DNA from 2 places in the Roseateles noduli genome. Region 1 is predicted to be linked to the other one. Evidence: predicted binding sites of a transcription regulator. Region 1 holds the regulator's gene; the other holds the start of a gene.
What was found. Region 1 encodes FliA, which starts transcription of late flagellar genes. Its sites were predicted from a motif close to CTAAAGTTTNNNNNNNNNNNGCCGNTA; they were not measured.

Region 1 (8,190 bases):
AGAAGCATCTCTAAGAATAAGATCAACTCCTCCGCATCGCCGCGCGACATTAATGCAATCTCATGTGTCGCTTCGTTGCCCTTCTTCCTGATGTGATCGACCCATTGGCGTCCGTTGGGCGGAATGAAGCCGCCAGACGCCAAATACTCGACGTAAGAAACAAATGAACCGCCCGCCGTTGCCCCTTGCTCAACTGCAATGTTCATCAACATCTTTCTACTGATCAGAACGGATGCAGTGAAAGCTCCCGCAGCCACGCACGCTCTAGCTTCTTTATAAGATGAGGCTAGGTCAGTAGGAAGATGTTGGACCTCATTCCCCGGTGACACGCCCGGAACTTGTAGACCGTGCGTATCAAAATATGTTGGCAATTGACAGTGCGGGCAGATAAAGATGTACGAACCAAAGCCTTCACTATAGCCTCGCTCGCTTGCCACCAAACTAGCACAGAATCCACATTGAAACTTTTTCGCCTTGAGCGAACTCAGGTTGTGCCAATTTGTCATCAAATCCCTCGACTGTCAGCCGCAATAATTGCGCTCCGCAATTATCGCCCTTTCCAGGCATATCCCTTCTTCACAATTCGACCGATATACGAATTTAACCCACTCCCCCGCACGTGCCAGTCGCTGCATTTCAGCAATATTAACTGCACTAGTGGACGCAGTGGTATACAGATAAATCATTCCATCTTGAAACCGGACTTTGATGGAACCTTGCCCAATCTCAAAAGCAACCACTGCAGAGTCACCATTATTGTTGGCATATCTCTCCATGACGTCCTCCCTGTTAAAAACTAGAAATTGAACGCTAGACGCAAACCGCCCCAATGCCTCCCAGCAACGGTGACGGGCGCCGAAGCCTCCTTGAGCAGCACGAAGTTCCCACCGCCCATATCCCGGCGATAGGTTTGCAGAAGGAACGGTCGTTGATTCCGGGCTGAAGCCAGCCCTGTCCGGTCGTTGAAGATCCTGCGGTAGCGGCTATTGGCTGTATTCCAAGCCACGTCGCCCGCTCGCTGGGGCTGGCAGTACCGCTTGTTATGCGTCGCCACGTACCCGTTGCGGTCCACCGCGATGCAGAACACCACCTTGTCCGAGAACTTCAGCATCCGCTCCTGGACCTCCGGGAACAGCTGATCCGCGATCTGCGTGAATCTCGTCGTGAACTGCTGCGGGTCGGTCCCCGCGATCGGCTGGTACTGCTCGTCGAAGAGCGACGACGCATCGATCCGCTTCTCCTTCACCGCGCGTTCGAGCAAGCCCGCGATCTCCGCCGACGCGGTCTGTACCGCCTGGATGTACGGCGAGTCCTCGACCTCGATGCCGCTCGACGCGATCTGCTCGATCATCTGCTCGGACAGCCGCAGGAACCGGTCGCTGCACGCGAACGCCGACTCCAGCTTGCGCATCGCCTGCTGGATCTCCACCCCGAGCTCTCCCGAGCGTTCCGCCAGCTGATGCGTCGTCGCCTGGCTCTCCTGCGCCGATTTCGCGATGAGGTCGACGTCGACCTCCACATCCGCGAACGCCTGCAGGATCTTGCTCTCGCCGGCTCCTCCCGAGCCGTCCGCCCTCAACTCCCGGCTGAAGGTCCCGATGCGCGCATCCAGCGTCCCCACCGTGCCCATGATGGCCTTCGACGACGCCTCCACCTGCGCCGCCAGGTCCTTCACCGCATCCGCCACCACGCCGAAGCCGCGACCCGCCTCGCCGGCGCGCTTGGCTTCCACCGATGCGTTGAACGCCACCAGCCGCGTCTGCAACGCGATCTTCGTGATCTCGGACGCCGCCCCGGACACCTGCCGCAGCGTCGCCACGATCCCGCCCACCTCGTCGCCCACGCCCGACAAGGCCGTGCGCGCGCGCCCCACCGCCTCGCGCGTCTGGTTCGTCGATTGATTGATGCCGTCCTGCGCATGCCGGACCTGCTGCAGCTCCGAGCCCAGCGCCTGCATCGCCTGCGCCTGCGAGGTCACGACCTTCTGCGTGTCCTCCAGCAGCCCGCGGACTTCGGCCGCGTCACGGCCCAGTTTGGAAACGCCGGAGGAGAGCTCCCGGACGACCTTCGCCGTGTTGCCTTGCATCGCCGGCTCGCGAAAGCCGATGTCGGCTCCCCCCACCGACGCATCTGGCGCCACCTTCCCGGCGCGCCTGCGCCATGAGTCCCACATCGGTCGCTCCCCTCATGGTTTATGGACCACAAGAACTGCGGCCGCTGTGCGGCTCGTTTTACCAGTCGCGCAGCTTCACGCGCAATCGGGCAATCGCTTGACTGTGTAGTTGGCAAACCCGCGATTCAGTCACTTTCAGCACCGCGGCGATCTCTTTCAGGTTCATGTCATGTTCGTAGTACATGGACATGACGTAGGCCTCGCGCTCCGGCAGGTTCTTGATCGCCTCCACCAGCGCCTCGCGCATGCGGCGGTCGCGCAGCATCGACATCGGATCCGCCGATTCGTTGCTGACGTGACGGTCGAGGTAATCGTCGCTGTCGTCGTCCCCGGAGATGTCCTCCAGATAGACCAGCTGCGTCCCGCGCACCTTGCCCAGCATCTCCTGGTACTCGGTCAGCGAGATGCCCATCTCGACGGCGATCTCGGACTCCTGCGGCGGGCGGCCGAGCTTCTGCTCGAGCTTGTGCACCGCGCTCTCGATCGAGCGCTGCTGGCGGCGGTTGCCGCGGCTCATCCAGTCGCTGCCGCGCAGTTCATCGAGCATCGCGCCGCGGATGCGCTGCGTCGCGAAGGTCTCGAACTGCACGCCCTGCGCCGTGTCGAAGCGCGACAGTGCGTCCGTCAGGCCGATCAGGCCGACCTGGATCAGGTCGTCCAGTTCGACGTTGGCCGGCAGTTTCGCGATCATCTGATGCGCCAGACGGCGCACCAGCGGGCTGTACTGGCGGATCAGCGAGTTGTTGTCGAGTTGACCCTTGGCGGTGTACATCGTCTCGTCTCCAATCCGGCGTCAATGCGCAGCGAGGGTCACGCCTTGCGGGGCGCGGCCAGCCTTGGGCTGCCACATCGGCCGCGGACGCAGCGGCATCGCATCAGCGGCGCTGTCGAGCGCCGCACCCGGTACCGAGGCCAGCAGCAGCTCGCGCGCCATGTGACGCAGCTCGTGCGTCAGGGGCGCGGAGACCGGCTGGCGGGGATCCATGCAGGCCCACTCGCGCAGCACCGCGCCGAGGAAACCGTCGCCGCAGCTCGAGAGCTGCTGGGCGATCCGCTCCGCCAGGCGCAGCTGCGGGTTGCAGGCCAGCAGCAGGCTGTAGACCATCAGGCCCGCGCGCTGCGTCAGCCATTTCATGCCGGCGTAGGCGTAGGTCACGCTCTGCACGTCGGTGTCGGCCAGCAGCACCGGACGCACCTCGCGCGACACCAGCACGCGGCTCAGTTCCGCGGCGCTGGCATGCAGCAGGACGACGTCCGCGAACGGCGCCGCGTCGGTCACCGCTTCCAGGAACTGGGCGGCCGAACCGTTGGCATTGATGTAGCGCAGCGGCAGTCCGCGCGCGGTGAGGAAGGACACCTTGGCCGACAGCGGCTCCACGCAGGCCGCGAGGTCCACCGCCGCGAGGTCCGACGGCGCCGCGGCCTGCTCGCCCGCGTCCACGACCAGCGTGTGCAGGCCGAGTTCGCCGAACGCCGCGCACATGCCTTCCAGCAGCGCGCCGCTTCCCACCACATGCGGATTGCTCACCACCGGCACCACGCGCACGCGCGCCGTGGCGAACAGACGGCGCAGGCCGTCGGCCTGGTCCTTGGGAGCATTGCTGAAGTCGCGCATTGGGCTGCTCTGTGTCTCTTGCGTGTTTCCGCTCCAGCCACCATGTCCCTCTCGAAAGGAACCGGCCATTGCTGGAGCCGTTACCGGAAGTTTCGCCCCGGGGGCCACTCCTTGACCGGGAATTGAAAGGGGGAAACACCCCGCTTTTCTCTCCTGGCACCCTCACCTCGTGGACCTCTCACACAACGACGTCGAGTCGTCCCCCGCCGCAACGGAAAAAGGGGGAAGAGCCCGAGCCCTTCCCCCTTTCTAGAACTTGTGACCGGGTTTGGCAACTCCCGTCCCCCGGAAGCCCCTCCGGCCGAGCGGTCAGCCCTTGGTCAGTTCATCCCCATCGGCGAGGATGCGCCCGCCGATCCGGCCATCGTGCCGGCGGTGAAGATCAGGTTGACGTCGGAAGCATCCACGCGCCAGGCCGCCTGGCCGTGGCTGCGCAGCGCGCGCTGCACCAGGGCCTGCGACGACAGGCGATGCCAGTCTTCCGGCACGCGTTGGCCGTTGGTGACGCCCAGGACGCGCAGCTTGTGACGGATCACGGTGTCCAGCGCCGGGGCCAGCTTCACCGCTTCGTCCAGCTTGGACAGGATGACGCCTTGCGCTTCCGCGCCGCGCCAGGCACCGACCACGTCCTCGATCGTCTCGCCCTGCTGGGCGGCGTTGACGACCAGGATGCGCTTGATGCTCTTGTGCGCCAGCATCTCCAGCAGCTCGGCGGTCCGGCTGTCGCGCTGGGCCGTGCCGGCCGTGTCGATCAGCACCATTTTCTTGGACGACAGCAGGTCCAGCAGGTCTTCCAGCGAGGCGCGGTCATGCGCCGTGTGCACCGGCACGCCCAGGATGCGGCCATAGGCGCGCAGTTGCTCGTGGGCGCCGACCCGATAGGCATCCAGCGTGATCAGGCCGAGCTGGCTCGCGCCGTACTTGGTGGCGAAGGCCGCGGCGATCTTGGCCGTCGTCGTCGTCTTGCCGACGCCGGTCGAGCCGATCATCGCGAACACGCCGCCTTGATCTTCCAGGGCCGGTTGCTGCTCGGCGGTCTGCACGTTGCGCGACAGCACGTTGGCGGCCCACGCGTGGGAATCGGCTTCCTCGGTCGTCTGCGCCGGCAGGCCTTCGACCAGCTTGCGCACCAGGGCCGGCGAGAAACCGGCATCCAGCAGCTTCTGCGTCAGGCGGGCCTTCGCCGGCTGGCGCTGCAGCTTCTCCATGAAGGCCAGCGCGCCGAAGCGCTCTTCGATCATGCCCTTCATCGCGCGGAGCTCGGTCATCATCTCCTGCTCGCGACGCGAGGACGCCGGCATGTCGTTCAGCGGATGGTTGCCCATGCCGCCGAAGCCGTGGCCGATGCCGCCCAGGTCCTGCAGGGACTGCTGCTGCACGCGGATCTCGTCGCGCAGCACCGGGGGCACGACGCGCGGCGCGGGGGCCGGCGCGGAGTCGTAGGCACGCTCGTCGACACGACGGGCGCCCAGGGTCTGCATCGCGGAACGCGCGCGCTGGTCGCGCTGCGCGGCCATCGAGGCGACCGATTCATTCATTTGCGACTGCGAAAAGGCGGGCGCCGGCTCGTCCATCATCGGATCGGGCAGGCCGTTCATCTCCGCCGAGCGGCGCTTGAGCATGCGCTCCCGGACGTAGTCCTGGAAGGACAGCGTGCTCATGGCCATCGCGTTGACGTCCTCGCCCACCGAGGCTCCGGAGCCACCGAAACCGGGCTCCGCGCGCTGCGGGGCCGGCGACGCGGACAGACGCTGCTTGAGCGCCTGACGCGGTGGCACGTCTTCCCGTTGCTGCTGGCGCTGCGGTTGGGCAGCCGGCTGACGCGGCGCGGCGGCGCGGGGCGCAGCAGCTGCGGCACGCGGCGTCGAGGCGGCGACGCGCTCGATCTGCGACATGCCTTCCGGCGCCATCGCCAGCACCTCCACCCCTTCGGGGCAAGGCTTGTTCGAGAGCACGACCGCTTCGTCGCCGAAGGCCTGGCGGACCAGGGCCATGGCTTCGCGGGAATTGCGGGCGGTAAAGCGTTTGACGTTCATGCCGTGCCTCCGATGATGGAGCCGATGCGGATCGTGTGCGTTTCAGGAATCTCGCTGTGTCCCAGCACCTTCAGCCGCGGCGCAGCGCGCTTGAGCAGACGGGCCAGGGGAGCGCGAATCAGGTCGGGCACCAGCAGGCAGGCGGGCAAACCGCGATCCTCTTGGGACTGCGCGGTCTGCGCGGCACTTCTTGCAAGCGTGTCGGCCACGCCGGGATCCAGCGCCGCGCCGTGAGGCGAGTGCAGGGCCTGCGAGACCAGACGTTCCAGCTCGGGGTCGAGGGCGATGACGTCGAGCTCCTTGGCCGGTCCGTAGATCTGCTGCACGATCGCCGGAGCGATGTGGATGCGGATGCGACGGGCCAGCTCGGCGGGATCGGTCGTCTGCCCGGCGTTTTCGGCCAGGCTTTCCACGATGGAACGCATGTCGCGGATATGCACGCCCTCTTCCAGCAGGAACTGGAGGACTCGTTGCAGGGCGGCGACATTGACCATCTTGGGAATCACGTCTTCGATGAGTTGGGGCGCTTGCTTGGTGAGGTGATCCACCAGCTGCTGGGTTTCCACCCGGCCCAACAACCGGGCCGCGTGAACTTGCAGCAAGTGTGAAAGATGCGTGGCCACCACGGTCGCGCAATCAACGACGGTAAAGCCCGCCATTTGCGCCATATCCCGTTGCCGCTCCTCGACCCAGACCGCCGGGAGTCCGAAGGCGGGATCCGTCGTGGGCGTCCCGATCAGCTTCTGCGTGGCGTGACCGGGGTTGATCGCCAGCCACATGCCCGGGTAGGCCTCCGCTTCCCCGATCACCGCGCCGCGCAAGGTCACGCGGTACTGGCTGGGGCGCAGTTCCAGGTTGTCCCGGATGTGCACCGACGGGGGCAGGAAACCGATGTCCTGCGCGAACTTGCGGCGCACGCCCTTGATGCGGCTCAGCAGGTCGCCTTCGCGGGTCTTGTCGACCAGCGTGATCAGGCGGTAGCCGACTTCCAGGCCCAGCGTGTCCACCGCGACGACGTCGTCCCAGGAGGCTTCGGCATCCGGGTTCGGCGCGCCGGGCACCGGAGCGGCGGCCTTGCGGGATTCGGCGGCCTTCGTGGCCTGCTCCGTGGTGCGCAGCCAGTAGGCCAGGTAGCCCAGGGCGCCGGCAATGATCATGAAGACCAGGTGCGGCATGCCCGGGATCAGGCCCAGGATGAAGACGACGCCCGCGGTGATGGCGACGGCCTTGATCGAGCCGAACACCTGCGAGCCGATCATCTGGCCGACGTCCTTGTCCTTGCCGACGCGCGACACGACCAGGGCGGAGGAGACGGAGATCAGCAGCGCCGGGATCTGCGCCACCAGCGCGTCGCCGACGGCCAGCAGGATGTAGCTGTCGGCGGCCTGGCTGGCGGTCAGACCGTGCTGGACCACGCCGATGACGAAGCCGCCGACGATGTTGATGAAGAGGATCAGGATGCCGGCGATCGCGTCGCCGCGGACGAACTTCGAGGCACCGTCCATGGAGCCGAAGAAGTCCGCCTCGTCGCCCAGTTCGGCGCGGCGGCGCTTGGCTTCCTTCTCGTCGATCAGGCCGGCGGACAGGTCGGCGTCGATCGCCATCTGCTTGCCGGGCATCGCGTCCAGGGTGAAACGCGCGCCGACTTCGGCGATCCGCTCCGCACCCTTGGTGACCACGATGAAGTTGATGACCACCAGGATCGCGAACACGATCAGGCCGACGGCGAAGTTGCCGCCGATCAGGAAGTGGCCGAAGGATTCGATGACCTTGCCCGCGGCGCCGGCGCCGGTGTGGCCTTCCAGCAGCACCACGCGGGTCGAGGCCACGTTCAGCGACAGGCGCAGCAGCGTCGTGATCAGCAGGACGGTCGGGAAGGCGGCAAAGTCCAGCGGCCGCAGCATCTGCGACGCCACCAGCATCACCATGATGGACATGGCGATGTTGAAGGTGAAGAACAGGTCCAGGGCGAAGGCCGGCAGCGGCAGCACCATCATCGACAGGATGATCATGATGGCGATCGGCGCCCCGAGCGCCTGCACGATGGCGGCGCGGGGTCCGAGGAAGTTCTGCAAACGGGCCATCAGCTCGTTCATCGGTGCTGCCTTCAACCTGTTGGATGCCGGAGGGGAATTCACTTGCCCGACACTGCCGTCGGGCCACGCCATTGTTCGGCGAGAGCCAGTTTTCCTTTAGCCGGATAAAGGGGGGAATTCCCCCCCGGAATCGCGCCTACCTCGGCGCCACTCCGGAGCGCCCTCGCCAGAGGGGCCCGGGCCGGTGCCCCCTTGGAGCGAATTCCGAGCGGCGAGGAGGAGATTGAGCGGAAAGGGGGCACCGGCCCGGGCCCCTCCCGCTCGGTACAT
Region 2 (14,323 bases), 1.3 Mb from region 1:
TGCGTGGACAACGCGCCGATCTGGGCGGTGGTCAGCGCGGCGACCTGGTCGGAGTTCAGCGCGGCGACCTGGTCGGTGCCCAATGCCTTGACGGCGGCGGTGCTCAGCGCGTGCACGGCGTCGGAGGTCAGGGCGGCGGCCTGGTCCGAGGTCAGCGCGGCGGTCTGCGTGCTGCTCAGCGCGGCGGCCTGGTTGGTCGCCAGAGCGGCGACGCCCTCGGTGGAGAGGGCGGCGACTTGTTGCGAGCTCAGGGCCTTGATCTGATCGGTCTTCAAGGCCTGCAGGTCGTCGGAGGCCAGGCTGCCCATCAGGCTGGTGGAGATGGCGGCCACCTGCTGCGTGGTCAGCGCACGGATCTGGTCGGAGGCCAACGCGTTCAGGTCATCCGATTCCAGGTTCCTGACCTGCTGCGTGGTCATCGCGCCGACCTGCCGGGTCGTCATCGCGCCGAACTGGTCGGAGCCCAGGGCATTCAGCTGGGCGCTGGTGAAGGTCTGCACCGCGGCGGTGGACAACGCGCGCAGGTCGTCGGACTCGATGGCGGCGATGTTGGTCGTCGTGAACAGCGACACGGCCTTGGTGCCGAGCGTGGCGAACTGCGAGGTCGTCAGCGCCTGGAACTGCTCGGTGGTGAACGCGGCCCAGTCTTCGCTGGTCAGGCGCGCCAGTGTCGTCGACGTGAGGGCGGCGATCTGGTCGGTCGTCAGGTTGGTAATCAGCGATGCCATCTTGGAACTCCGTGAACCTATGGGGGCGGATGCGCCCATAGGCGCGAGGTGGGGTTGGGTCAGCTTGTTGTTGCCGGGCGCCCGAACTTCCGGATGCCGTCATTCGGTTTTCGGTCGCCGATTGACAAACTTGAGCTAGCCCAGAAATGTTATTGGCGGCTTGCTTAACGTGAACGGAACAAAAGGGCCTGGAGTCGGCCTCAGTTCACGGTTACAGAAGCGGCGTAAAGCCCGCGAACGCGGGGGGGCGAGATGCTTGCCGAGGCAAGGGGTTTTGGCGCCACTCTCGAACGACCGTTCACTTGTCACGCGCCAGACATCCAATGTTGATCGGCACTTAGGCGTGATCCTGAAGTTCCGACGCACGACGTGGAGCGGCTCGATGAGCGATGGATTGCAGCGGTACGTGCCTGAAACACGATGTAAGCAGTGTGAACGAAGTCTGATGAAACCCTGGACTGGCCCCGGGCTCGACCGGGTTGGGCGTGTGTCGGGCGTGATAAGTTCACGGGTTTCCAGCCGGCCCGCCACGCTCAGTTTCCAGGGTATGAGACCTCTATTAGTTATTGACAGCCAATCAATATGACGATGAACGCAACGAAGCCTTATCGGATCCTCGGCATCCAGCAGATCGCCATCGGCGGGCCGGACAAGGCAGCGCTGCGCCGGCTGTGGGTCGACGTGCTGGGGCTGGAGGTCACCGGCACGTTCGTGTCGGAACAGGAGAACGTCGACGAGGACATCTGCGCGATCGGCGCCGGGGCGCATCGGGTCGAAGTCGATCTGATGCAGCCGCTGGATCCGGAGAAGCGGCCGGCGGTCCACGCGACACCGCTCAATCACGTCGGGTTGTGGGTGGACGATCTGCCCAAGGCGGTGGAATGGATGACCGCGAACGGGGTGCGTTTTGCACCGGGCGGCGTCCGCAAGGGGGCGGCAGGCCACGACATCTGCTTCATCCACCCGAAGAGCAGCGGCGAGTTCCCCATCGGCGGGGAGGGCGTGCTGATCGAACTGGTCCAGGCGCCGGACGATGTGGTGAAGGCCCTGGGCGGGCCGTCCGGCTCAGGCGCCTGATCCGCACCGCCGGGGCGCCGCGACGAGCCCCGTCACCAGAACTTCCACCAGGGCGAGGGCTCGGGCGTCTCTTCCAGTGCCGCCTTGCGCCGCGTGCCCGAGCGCTGGAAGTGCAGCAAGGGGATCGAGAACGGATCGACGCTCGCGGCGCCACTGCCCTCGAGCTGATATCCGAACCGGGCGAGCAGGACCTCTTCGCCCAGCTCCAGCGGATGGAAGGGCAGGGGGTAGGCGTCCTCGCCCTCGTCGCTGGTTACGCGCTGCTGCTCCGCCCAGTACGGTGCCTCGAAGGGCAGCGGCTCGCCGATGTCCTCCAGGATGCCGCTGTCGGGGGACAGGCTCAGGGAGCGGATCAGGCGTCCGTCTTCCCAGACGGCGAAGGCGAACCAGTCCACCACGCTGTGCATCGCGTGCAAGGTGATCCGGCGTTTGCCTGCGATGTCGAGGAAGCGGCCCGGCAGCTGCGAAGGGTGGTCGACCGCGAACTCGCTGGCCGCGATGACGGAGACGCCGGGGAAGCAGCCGATGAACATCAGCGGGTCCGGCGGATTGGTATAGCTCAGATCGCCTTCGCCGATCAGCTCGAGCGACTCTCCCGGGAAGAGCCGTTCCGCCAGCGCGCGCGTGGCGTCGCGGTCGAGCGCCGGCTGCCCTTCCAGGGCCGCGCGAGCGTCGCCGTCCGCGATGACCAGCATCCAAGTCTTGGCCCCCATGCGCCATCCTCTCCGTTCAGTGGCGAGGATGGTAATCGCGTCAACCCTCGTACGGCCCTTTCCCGGGCAGCGCCCACAGCAGGCCGAGCGTCGCGCCGGCCGGCGCGACGGTGAGATGGTCCTCGCCGGCCAGAACGCGGCTCTCGATGCGCAGCGACTTGTAGCGGCGCCGGCGCAGCTGTGTCTCGAAGCGGCGCATGTCGGCGACGAGGTCGCTCTCCTTGTTGAAGCGCGGTCCCGGCGCGACGGCCTCGTAGCCGCCGACGTACTGGAAGACGCGGGCCGGCAGGTCGGTGTGCTGCTTCGCGTAGGCCGCTTCCCGCTCGAACATCAGGTGACGATCGAACCAGAACGACGGACTGCCGAGGATGTAGTGGCTGAACAGCGCCGGCCTGGCGAACAGGACCTGCGCCGCGAACAGCGCGCCGTAGGAATGCCCGAGCAGCACGCGGCGGGCCGGGTCGAGCTGGTAGCGCGCGGAGATCGCCGGCACCGCGACCTCGGCCAGGTACTGGAGGTAGGCCGCCCCTTCGCCGTAGCGCGGCGCGCCATGGCGATCGGCGGGGCGGCCAGGCCGCGTGCGGGGATCGCTGGGGGTGTAGTCGCGCGAGCGCATTTCCACGGCGGATTCATCCGCGGGCCCCGCCAACCCGACGACCGCGAAGTCGGCCAGGTTGCGACCCTGCTGACCCACGCGGTTGCGCAGGGCCCGCACGAGCGGGAAGGCATAGGGCGCGTCGGTCACGAACACGGCCGGTCGGGGACCGGTGTTCGGAGGCGCATTCGGCGGCAGGTCGATCCAGACCTCGTAGCGGCGGCCGGTGGCCGGATCGGGCAGCGGATGGACGAAGGTGCCGGGCAGGGCGTAAGGCCCGGTGGCATCCGGCAGCGAGGGCGCGGCGATGGACCGGGTGGTCGGCATCAGCAGCGAACCCAGCGCCGCGGCGAGGACTTGCCTGCGGTCGGTCATGCGAGGGAGCGGGAGCAACGAAGGGTCGCGAGTGTCTCGCGGCGTGGCGGCGGGACGCTCCCTGGAAGCCGTTACGTGCGTTACGTGCGTTACGGGCGTCTGGCGCGTCTGGCGCGTTTCGCGCGCCAGGCCCTCGCGTGCCTCAGTCGACCAGGATGTTCCGGTTCTTCAGCGTCAGGTGGATCTTGTCGCCGACCGTGTCCTTGTTGAAGGGCTTGACGATGTAGCCGGTCGCGCCGAGCTGGGCGGCGCGGATGATGTCTTCCTTGCGGCCTTCGGCGGTGACCAGCAGGACCGGCACCTTGCGCAGCGGATCGGACTCCGGCTTGGCGCGCAAGGCCTCGAGGAGCTGGAAGCCGTTCATCACCGGCATGTTCACGTCGCTGAGGACGAAGTGGACCGGCTCGCCGGACTCGGCGCAGAGCTCGAGCTGGCGCAGCGCGGCCTTGCCGTCCTCGGCCTCGAGGATCTTCTTGAAGCCCAGCTCGCGGAGCAGCCCGGAGATGATGCGGCGCATGGTCGAGAAATCGTCGACCACCAGGAAACAGAACTCTTCGCGTTTGATCGTCGTGACCATGTGGAACCCCTTCAGGGGTGGAATCCTAGCGTGAGGAGGCTCAGGCGTATTCGTCGAGGAAGGCGCCCAGCGACGCCTGAGCGCGAGAACGCTTCGCGCCGGCCTCATCCGCGTCCTGCTTCCGGTCCTGCTCCCGGTCCGGGGCCTGAGCCTGCGTTGAGGCCTGGGGCGCGGCGCTCTGGCCGGATCGCTCCGCTGCCTTCGCCTGCGCGGCCTCCGCTGCCTGTTTCTGGATCTGGGCGATCTGGTCCATCACCATCTGCATCTGGGATTGCAGCAGCTTCTGACGTTTGTCTTTCGCCTGGGCGTCCATCGTCGAGTCCGAGGCAAGGTCCTTCATCTGCTTCTGCAACTGCTTGAGCTGCGATTGCAGACGTGCGATCTGCGCGTCGGAGCCGGTGCCGGAGGCCGCGGCGGAGGGCCCGGACGAAGTCGATGCCGAGGAGGCGGAGGGGATGGCGACGTGCATGATGGATTCCCGGGCGATGCTCCGATATCGGCCCTCGGGGCCGGGTCTTGAGGGGGCCGGGGCGAGCGCGTGCGTGGTGCGGCCGTCCCGGGCCGGCATCGAGGCTCGCGTCAGGGGCATGGCACTGCGGGTAGCATCGTCGGATGACCTCGACAACGCCTGACCCCGTCGCCGCACTGCTGCGCCACGCCGCCGCCACCTGGATCGCGCCGCGTTTCCGCCACCTGGCGGACGAGGAGGTGATGGAGAAGGCCCCCGGCGAGTGGGTCACGACCGTCGATCGTGATGTCGAGGCCTTCCTCACCCCCGAACTGCGCGCCCTGGTGCCCGGCTCGCGCGTCGTCGGCGAAGAGCAATGCGCGGAGACGCCGGAGCTGCTCGACCAGCTCGACGAGGGCGCCGTGTGGCTGGTCGATCCGCTGGACGGGACCTTCAACTTCATCTCGGGGCGCGAACCGCTGTCGTCGATGGTGGCGCTGCTGGAAGACGGCGTGACCGTCGGGGCCTGGATGCTGGATCCGATCTCGGGCGTGCTGCATCACGCCCGGCGCGGGCAGGGCGCCTGGCGGGAGACGGAACGGCTGCGCACGGCGCCGGGCCCGGGGCTGAAGCGGGCGGTCGTCAAGACGCGCTTCCTTCCGCAGGAACACCAGGACCGCGTCGCGACCTGGCAGGGCGTCGAGATCCTGCCCGGACTCAACTGCGCCGGCGCGGAGTACCCCGCACTCGCCGAAGGCGCCTTCGACGCGACGCTGTATTGGCGCAAGCTCGCCTGGGACCATGCGCCAGGCACGCTCTTCATCACGGAAGCCGGCGGCTTTGCGGCGCGGCTGGACGGCACGCCCTATCGCGCTGGCGACCGGCTGCCGGGGTTGCTTGTGGCTCGCAGCCCCGATGTGTGGGAAGAGGCCGCGGCAGCTTGGAAGATGACTTCGTGAGGCCAGGCGCGGGCGCTCCAGGGTGCATGGGGGATCCCTCCAGGACCCCCAAGCACCCTTCCGGCCCCAGGCGCGCTCGTTGACTTCGGCCTCGCTGGCATGCGCTGACTGAGGGTCGCGGCGCTTCCGCTGATTGGGGCGGTCAGGAGCGGCGGCTCCGGTTTGGAACGCCGATTGCCGCATCTGGCGTCGATGACCCCCTCCCTTGATATCGCACGCCGGCTTGACCGGCTGCCCTGGTCGCGCTGGCACTGGCGCGTGGTGCTCGCGCTGGGTGTGGCGTGGGTGCTCGACGGGCTTGAAGTCACCCTGGTCGGCTCCGTCGGCGCCGTGCTGGAAAGACCTGACACCCTTGGCCTGAGCGCGGTCCAGGTCGGCTGGTCCGGCTCGCTGTACCTCGCCGGCGCGATCGTCGGCGCACTGGTCTTCGGCCGGATGTCGGACCGGCTCGGCCGCAAGCGGCTGTTCCTCGCGACGCTCGCCATCTACGCCGTGGCCACGCTGGCGACGGCGTTCTCCACCGACTTCACTTTCTTCGCGCTGTGCCGCTTCGTCACCGGCCTGGGCATCGGCGGCGAGTACGCCGCCATCAACTCCGCGATCGACGAGCTCGTGCCCGCCCGCGTGCGCGGCCGGGTGAACCTCGCCATCAACGGCAGCTTCTGGATCGGCGCGGCGCTGGGCGCCTCCTCCAGCCTGCTGCTGTTGCATCCGGACGTGCTCGGCCCGGTGCAGGGCTGGCGCGTGGGCTTCGCGATGGGCGCGCTGCTGGCGGTCGGCATGGTGCTGGTGCGCCGCCACGTGCCCGAGAGCCCGCGCTGGCTGCTGCGCCATGGCCGGGGCGAGGAGGCCGGTCGGATCATCGACGCCATCGAGGCCGAGGTCGCCGCCCAGCACGGGCCGCTGCCGCCGCTGCCGCCGCTGCCGGCGGATCGGAGCGAGCACCGCCGCGCCGTGCCCACGATGCGCGAGGTGCTGCAGGTGCTGCTGCGCCGCTACCGCGTCCGCAGCGGCGTGGCCTTGTCGCTGATGCTGGCGCAGGCCTTTTTCTACAACGCGATCTTCTTCAGCTACGCGCTGGTGCTCACGCGCTTCTACGGCGTCGCCGACCATCGGGTGGCGCTCTACATCTTTCCGTTCGCGCTCGGCAACGTGCTGGGTCCGTTGTTGCTGGGACCGCTCTTCGACCGGGTCGGCCGCCGCCGCATGATCGCGCTGACCTACGGACTGGCCGGCGTGGGCCTCGCGGCCACCGGCATCGCCTTCGTCGCGGACATGCTCGATGCGCGCTCTCAGGCGTTGTGCTGGTCGGCGGTGTTCTTCTTCGCGTCAGCGGCGGCCAGCTCCGCCTATCTCACGGTCAGCGAGGTCTTCCCGCTCGAGATGCGCGCGATGGCCATTGCGATCTTCTACGCCGTGGGCACCGGCGCGGGCGGCTTCGTCGCACCGCTGCTGTTCGGATGGCTGGTGGAGAGCGGCGACCGCGGCAACGTCGCGAACGGCTACGGCATCGGCGCCGCGCTGGTGATCGTGGCGGGGCTGCTCGCGCTGCGCTTCGGCGTCGACGCGGAGCGCAAGCCGCTGGAGGACATCGCGCCGTCGATGGATCATCCTCACGACGACGATTCGCGGGCTGCACGCGTCTGACGCGCGACGGCGCCCTTTCCCAGTTGCCGCAGAGGCAGAGGAGGAGGGCCGCGCAACGCCGCGCCGATGCGACGCGTCAGCGCTTGCCGAACCAGCGCCGCACGCGGCGCTTCCAGTCCAGCCACTGGCGATGGCGGGAGCGGTCGATGCGCTTCACGTCGATCAGCGTGACGTCGCCGCAGGCGGACATCGTGTGCAGGCCGCTGGCGAAGTCGCGATGCGCGAGGTCGCCGGTGAAGGTCGCCGGCAGCGCCTGGACCTCGACGGCGTCCGGCGTCAGACGGTTGAAGCGCACCCAGCGCGTCGCCCCGCCGTAGCCGTTGCGGCTGTCCTGGACCGGCAGCGTCACAAGACCGTCCGCGCCTACGAAGGGCGTGCCGGCGGGCCGCGCGCCGTCATGCGCGCACCTCACCGGATTCGCGCGATGCGGGGTCCACGGGCCTTGCAGCGACTCGGCATGGGCGACGTGCAGCTCGCGCTGGTCACGCTTGTCCGGGCCGATGACCGCATAGAACATCCACCAGACGCCGTCGTGCCGCAGCAGCGAGGCGTCGACCGCGCGCACGCCCGGCAGCAACGCGCAGACCCGCTCCCACCGTTCCCAGCGCTCGGTGCCGTCCACCGCGCGGTAGAGCGCCACTTCCTCGGCCTGGCTCGATTCGGGGACCATCCACACCTGCCCCTCGTGTTCGAACACGAACGGGTAGGACAGGTGGAAGGGCGTCTGCAGCACCGGCTTGGGCGCGCTCCAGGCGCCGTTGCTCAGATCCAGCGTGAGACGCTGCAGGTCGGCGCGCTTGGTGCGGTAATCGAAGTTCTCGACGAACACATGCAGCGCGTCGCCGTCGCGCAAGGCGAAGGGATCGGCGTAATAGCGCCAGTCGCCGGCCTCGGGCATCCAGACGATCTGGTCGCGCAATTCGCGCAGGCGCGCCGGGCTGAGCAGATCGATGCGTTCGGGAACGACGCCGACGGTCCAGAAGTCCGACTTCGGACGCTTAACCACGAACGTCTTCCACGCTCAGGCCGGTCAGGTCCTTCTGCTGGTTCTCCTGGTTCTCCCGGGCGCCCTGGCGCGCCAGCACGTCGTGGTAGAGCCCCAGCGTGGCCCGCACGGCGGTCGAGCGGTCGTAGCGCTGCATGTCGTAGTCGATCGGGCGACGGTGGTCGCGCTGCCGTTGCGCGAGCGCGGCGGCGATCGCCTGGCCCATCGCCGGCGCGTCGTCGATCGCCACGATGGCCGATTGCGCCGGGTCCAGCATCTCGCGCGCGCCCAGCGTGGCGGTCGCCACGATCGGCAGACGGGCGCGCATGGCTTCGAGGATGGCCAGCGGGAACTGCTCCTCGCGCGACGAGGACACGTACAGGTCCATCTCGCCGAGCAGCTCGTCGACGTTCCAGCGGAATCCGAGCAGGTGGATGCGCTTGTCGTCGCCGCGCAGCGCCTCGAGCTCCGCGCGCTGCGGGCCTTCGCCGATCAGCACCAGGTGGGCATTCGCCGGCGCGTGCTGCTGGAAGGCCTGGATCAGCGTGTGCATGCCCTTGGCCGCGTGCAGCCTGCCGACACAGCCGATCACCGGCGCGGCGGCGGGGATGCCGAGTTCCAGGCGCAGCGAGCCCGACGGCGCCTTCGCGGCGCAGGAGCCGGGCGCGCGTTCCGGGGCCCAGTTGTAGATGACGCGATGCATGCCGTCGAATGCCTTCAGGTGACCGACCTGCGCCGAATTGACGCACACCAGCGCGTCCATCCGCGCATGGTGATGCGTCTTGTACCCGACATGCAGCGTGCCGACCCGCGCGCTGTGTCTGGCCGCCGCCACCGCCTTGCAGGCGGGGCCGAGGTGGCCGTGGACCACGTCCGCGCCCAGCTTCGCAGCCAGGCGGCGCACGCGCGCGCCACGCAGCAAGGGCAGGTGCAGGCCGTGGTAGCTCACGCGCTGGTCCAGCGCGTGACGCACCGCGGATCCCGCCGGCCCGATCACGTGGACCGTGTGGCCCAGCGCGGCCTGGGCGTTGGCCAGGTCGACGCAATGATGCTCGCCGCCGGCGATGCGGGACGAGAAGACCACATGGACGATGGAAAGTGCGCGCATGACGTCGAATCGGCAAAAGAGATAAATAACGTTTGGAGTCTATTTCTTAACATTCAGCAATAGAGCGGGATTTCCCCCGAGATCGTGGGGTGTACGGTGAGCCATCGGCAACGGTGTGCGCAATTCACCGTCCGGTGTTGACGCGAGGCAAACACTCGGCTCCAAAGTGGGGCGTGCGCTGGCGTTGACGGGTCTGAGTGGTGCGGAGCGGGATGAAACGCCACGTAACCAAACCGGCAGTGGCGGACCCGCGGGCGTCGGCGCGACGAAGCGCTGTTTCCCTGGGATGAACTGCAAGGCGTGACCACCTGCATGCAGGGTCATTGAAGTTAAGCTAGCGCGCCTTTTTGCGGCTTTCGCACGAAGGACAACTCTTTACGCCAACTGCCACGTTCCCCGGAGCCCGCTTCATGCTGCGTCTGTCGCTGATTGCCCTTGTCGTTGCGTCCCTGCTCGCCGGTTGCGGCAAGTCCTCTCCCGACAAGAAGGCGTCGCCCGCGGCCGAGGCAGCCAGCGCGCCGAGCCTGCTGGTCTCGCCCGAGGACGTCCAGACCCTGGGCGTGAGCGCCTATGCCAGCGGCCCGGTGATCACCGGCTCGATCCAGCCGGAACGCCGTGCCGACCTGCGCGCCGAGCTGCAGGCCATCGTGCTGCAGGTCTACAAGGAGAACGGCGAGCGCGTGAAGCGCGGCGACCTGCTGGTGCGCCTGGACGACACGGCCATCCGCGACACGGTCCAGTCCGCCGACGAGTCCGCCCGTGCGTCCTCGCAGAGCTTCGAGCAGGCCGAGCGCCAATATCAGCGCCTGAAGACGCTGCAGGCGCAGGGCATGAGTTCCATCCAGGCGATGGAAGACGCAGAGATCCGCCGCAACAACGCGCAGAGCGACCTGGTCGCCGCCCGCGCCCGCGTGGCCACGGCGCGCCAGCAGCAGCAGCGCACCGAGGTGCGCGCGCCGTTCGACGGCGTCGTCAGCGACCGCAAGGTCTCGCCGGGCGACTCGGCGCAGATCGGCAAGGAACTGATCAAGGTGATGGACCCGGCGTCGATGCGCTTCGAGGGCCTGGTCTCCGCCGACCGGATGTCCGAGCTCAAGCTGGCGCAGACGGTCTACTTCCGCGTCAACGGTTATCCGCAGGTGGACTTCCAGGGCAAGGTGCGCCGCATCGCCCAGGCCGCCAACGCCAACACCCGTCAGGTCGAGGTGCTGGTCGACTTCGCCGGCGCGCAGCAGCCCGGCGTGGCCGGCCTCTACGCCGAAGGCCGCGTGCAGACCAACAGCGTCTCGGCGTTGATGGTGGCCGACAGCGCGCTGGTGCGGGAGGGCGACAAGTCCTTCGTCTGGCGCGTGGAGGGCGGCAAGGTCGCGAAGACCCCGGTGAACCTGGGCGCGCGGGACGACCGCCAGGGCCTGTACGTGGTCACGAGCGGGGTGAAGCCCGGTGATCGCATCCTGCGCAGCCCGACCAGCACGCTGCTCGACGGGCAGCGCGTCGAGCTGGGCAGGACGGCCGTCTCCGCCAGCGGGACCGCCACGACGGCGACCGGCATGACGAACCCGGGCGGCGCCCCCGCCGCGGGATCGACCACGTCGGGCGCCACCGCCGCGCCGCTGCCGGTGCTGCCGGTGGCTTCGGCCGCGTCGGCCCAGTGATGCGCACAGGAGCCTGAACCATGTTCCTCTCCAATTTCTCGGTCAAGAAGCCGATCGCGATGATCGTGATCATCATCGGCTTGATGGCCCTGGGCCTGCTGGCCCTGTCCAAGCTGCGCGTCAACGAGCGGCCCGATGTCGACCTGCCGCTGCTGGTGGTCAGCATCAGCTATCCGGGCGCGTCGCCGGAGACCTCCGAGCGCGAGATCGTCAACCGCATCGAGAAGTCGCTGCAGAGCATCTCCGGCGTCAACGAGGTCCGCTCGACCTCGGGCGAAGGATCGGCCCAGCTGCTGCTGTTCTTCAACTTCGACAAGAACATGATCGAGGCGGCCGACGAGGTCCGCAACGCGATCGCCGCGGTCCGCCACAAGCTGCCGACGGAAATGCGCGAGCCGGTGCTGCAGCGCGTCGACCCGTCGGCGCAGCCGATCATGCAGCTGGCGCTGTCGTCCAGCAGCCAGTCGCATGCCGAGATCTCGCGGATGGCGGAGGACCAGTTCGCCGACCGCTTCCGCGCCATCCCCGGCGCGGCGACGGTGACGGTGAACGGCTCGCTCAAGCGTGAGTTGTCGGTACTGCTGAACGCGCAGAAGCTGCGCGAGTTCAACGTCTCCGTGACCGAGGTCGTCAACGCGCTGCGCATGCAGAACACGACGGCGCCGGTGGGCAAGGTGCGCGGACAACTGGAGGACCAGAGCATCCGGCTGCTGGGCCGCATCGAGTCGCCGGCCGACTTCAACCAGATCGTCGTCAAGCGCTCCGGCAGCGAGCTGATCCGCCTGGGCCAGGTGGCCACGGTGCAGGACGGCTTCGCGGAGCAGACCAGCCTGTCGGTGCGCAACGGTCATCCGAACGTCGGCATCATGGTCACGCGCTCGCGCGACGCCTCGACGGTGAGCGTGGCCAAGGAGGTCCGCAAGCTGGTCGAGGAGATCGACAAGACGCTGCCCAAGGGCACCAAGCTCGAGGTCGTGCAGGACGGCGGGCAGGACGCGCAGGACAGCCTGAACAACGTGATCCACGCGCTGGTGTTCGGCGCGGGCCTGACGATCTTCGTCGTCTATGTGTTCCTGAACTCCTGGCGCTCGACGATGATCACGGCGCTGTCGCTGCCGACCTCGGTGATCGCGGCCTTCATCGCGGTCTGGCTGTGCGGCTTCACGCTGAACTTCATGAGCCTGCTGGGCCTGTCGCTGGCGATCGGGGTGCTGATCGACGATGCGATCGTGGTGCGCGAGAACATCGTGCGCCACATGGAGCGCGGCGCCGACCGCCGCACCGCCGCGCTGAAGGGCACCGCGGAGATCGGCCTGGCCGTCGCGGCGACGACCTTCTCCATCGTGGCCGTGTTCATCCCGGTGGCCTTCATGCCGGGCGTGTCGGGCGAATGGTTCCGGCCGTTCGGGCTGACGGTGGTCGCCTCGGTGCTGGTGTCGCTGTTCATCTCGTTCACGCTGGACCCGATGCTGTCGGCGTTCTGGGGCGATCCCCCGGGGCATCACGAAGCGCCCAAGACCGGCATCTCCAAGAAGCTGCAGGCGTTCAACGAGTGGTTCGACCGCCAGGCCGACGGCTACGGTCACGTGATCGCCTGGGCGCTGCATCACCGCCGCTGGATGGCGGTGTTCGCGGTCCTGAGCTTCGCCCTCGCGATCTTCCTGCAGGTCACGCTGGGCGGCACGAGCTTCCTGCCGGCGTCGGATTCCGGGACCATCGCCATCGAGGTCCGGACGCCGGCCTCGTCCAGCCTCGAGTACGCGCGGCTGAAGATGGGTGCCGCGTCCGCGCTGGCGCGCGAGATGCCCGAGACGGTGGCCACCAATGAGAGCGTCAACGCCAGCGGCGGCCGCATCTACGTGGACCTGGGCAAGAGCACCCAGCGCAAGCGCAGCGCGGCGGAGATCGCCGCCGACCTGCGCACGCGGGTGGCGCGGCTGGTCGGGGCGGAGTACGTCGTGCTCGACGACCTGAACAACGGCGCGCAGAAGCCGGTGCAGATCCGTTTCTCCGGCGCGGACTCGCGCAAGCTGATGGAGATCACGACCGACTACATGGAAAAGCTGCGCCGCGTGCCGGGCGCGGTGGACGTGGGCCTGTCGGAGCAGGATCCGCAGAACGAGCTGCAGATCGAGCTCAACCGCGGCCTGGCCAACACGCTGGGGATCTCGGTGGGCGATGCGGCCAACTCCTTGCGGGTGGCCTTCGCCGGCGTGGAAGTCGGCGACTGGATCGACCCGAGCAGCGAGACGCGCGACGTGGCGGTGCGGCTGGCGCCGGAGGACCGCGTCGACGCCAGCAACATCGAGCGCCTGCCGATCGCCGTCACCGGCGCCGGCGTGATGGTGCCGCTGGAGCAGATCGCGACGGTGACGATGGGCAAGGGCCCGGCCAAGATCCAGCACGCGGACGGCAAGCGGATGATCGCGGTGTCGGCCAACGCGCACGGCCGTTCGCCCGGCGAGGTCACCAGCGACGCGCTGAAGCTGGCCAAGGCGATCAATTTCCCGCCCGGCTACGGCATCGAGCTGGCGGGCGCGGCCAAGGACCAGCAGGAGGTCTTCAGCGCGATGGCCATCGCGCTGTTCTCGGGCATCGGCCTGATGTACCTGATCCTGGTGATGCAGTTCGGCAGCTTCACGGCGCCGATGGGCGTGATGCTGTCGTTGCCGCTGTCGCTGATCGGCGTGGTGGTGGCGTTGCTGCTGACCAAGGGCACGCTGAACCTGATGAGCTTCATCGGGATCATCATGCTGGCCGGTCTGGTGGCGAAGAACGCGATCCTGCTGCTGGACGCGGCGCGCCAGGAGGAGGCCGCCGGCGTGCCGCGCGAGGAGGCGCTGATGCACGCGGGCCGCAAGCGCTTCCGTCCGATCCTGATGACGACCTTCGCGCTGATCGCCGGCATGCTGCCGGTGGCGGTGGGCATCGGCGAAGGCGGCGAGTTCTACCGCCCGATGGCGGTGGCGATCATCGGCGGCACGATCACGTCGACCTTCCTGACGCTGCTGATGGTGCCGAGCTTCTACGACAGCATCGAGATGTTCCGCGACAAGCAGCGCGCCCGCGTGGCGAAGGCGGCCGACGGCTGGGGCAAGGTGGGCGCGATGGCGATCAACCGGCTGGTGGAGCTGGCGGTGATCGTCGGTTTCCTCACCACGCTGATCTTCGTGTGGTGGCTGATCGCCGGGCTGATCAACCGCGGTCGCCCCGTCGCGCACCACGAGGCCGTGCTGGGTGCGGGCGACGATTGATCGAGGACTGATGGACGACTGATCGTCGATCCACCGACGAACGTCGGCGCCACGCGCCGGCATCACCGGACGGTGAAGGGAAGGGCGCCTCGACCAGGCGCCCTTTCCGTTTCCAGCTGCTCAGCTGCTCAGCTGCTCAGCCGCTTAGCCGCTCAGCCGCTCAGCCGCTCAGCCGCGCCGCAGCCGCCGCCACCAGGCGTCG

Region 2: a site for FliA is predicted at 4,560-4,586, ahead of ACQ4L4_RS08790 (FlxA-like family protein). Genes of this name have one in related genera too.

The regions. Positions count from the first base shown of each region.
Region 1 covers NZ_CP192463.1:3,357,280-3,365,469, forward strand. Annotated here, with positions in the region: gene ACQ4L4_RS14625 (DUF4145 domain-containing protein) at 1-506, opposite strand, end outside; gene ACQ4L4_RS14630 (hypothetical protein) at 522-776, opposite strand; gene ACQ4L4_RS14635 (methyl-accepting chemotaxis protein) at 797-1,957, opposite strand; gene ACQ4L4_RS14640 (RNA polymerase sigma factor FliA) at 2,232-2,945, opposite strand; gene ACQ4L4_RS14645 (MinD/ParA family ATP-binding protein) at 2,967-3,788, opposite strand; gene flhF (flagellar biosynthesis protein FlhF) at 4,109-5,824, opposite strand; gene flhA (flagellar biosynthesis protein FlhA) at 5,821-7,920, opposite strand.
Region 2 covers NZ_CP192463.1:2,013,557-2,027,879, reverse strand. Annotated here, with positions in the region: gene ACQ4L4_RS08815 (beta strand repeat-containing protein) at 1-728, opposite strand, end outside; gene ACQ4L4_RS08810 (VOC family protein) at 1,311-1,805, shown strand; gene ACQ4L4_RS08805 (DUF6928 family protein) at 1,838-2,518, opposite strand; gene ACQ4L4_RS08800 (alpha/beta hydrolase) at 2,559-3,488, opposite strand; gene ACQ4L4_RS08795 (response regulator) at 3,631-4,065, opposite strand; gene ACQ4L4_RS08790 (FlxA-like family protein) at 4,106-4,534, opposite strand; gene ACQ4L4_RS08785 (inositol monophosphatase family protein) at 4,678-5,472, shown strand; gene ACQ4L4_RS08780 (MFS transporter) at 5,665-7,119, shown strand; gene ACQ4L4_RS08775 (glucosamine inositolphosphorylceramide transferase family protein) at 7,196-8,125, opposite strand; gene ACQ4L4_RS08770 (glycosyltransferase) at 8,118-9,212, opposite strand; gene ACQ4L4_RS08765 (efflux RND transporter periplasmic adaptor subunit) at 9,623-10,867, shown strand; gene ACQ4L4_RS08760 (efflux RND transporter permease subunit) at 10,888-14,121, shown strand; gene ACQ4L4_RS08755 (two-component regulator propeller domain-containing protein) at 14,290-14,323, opposite strand, start outside.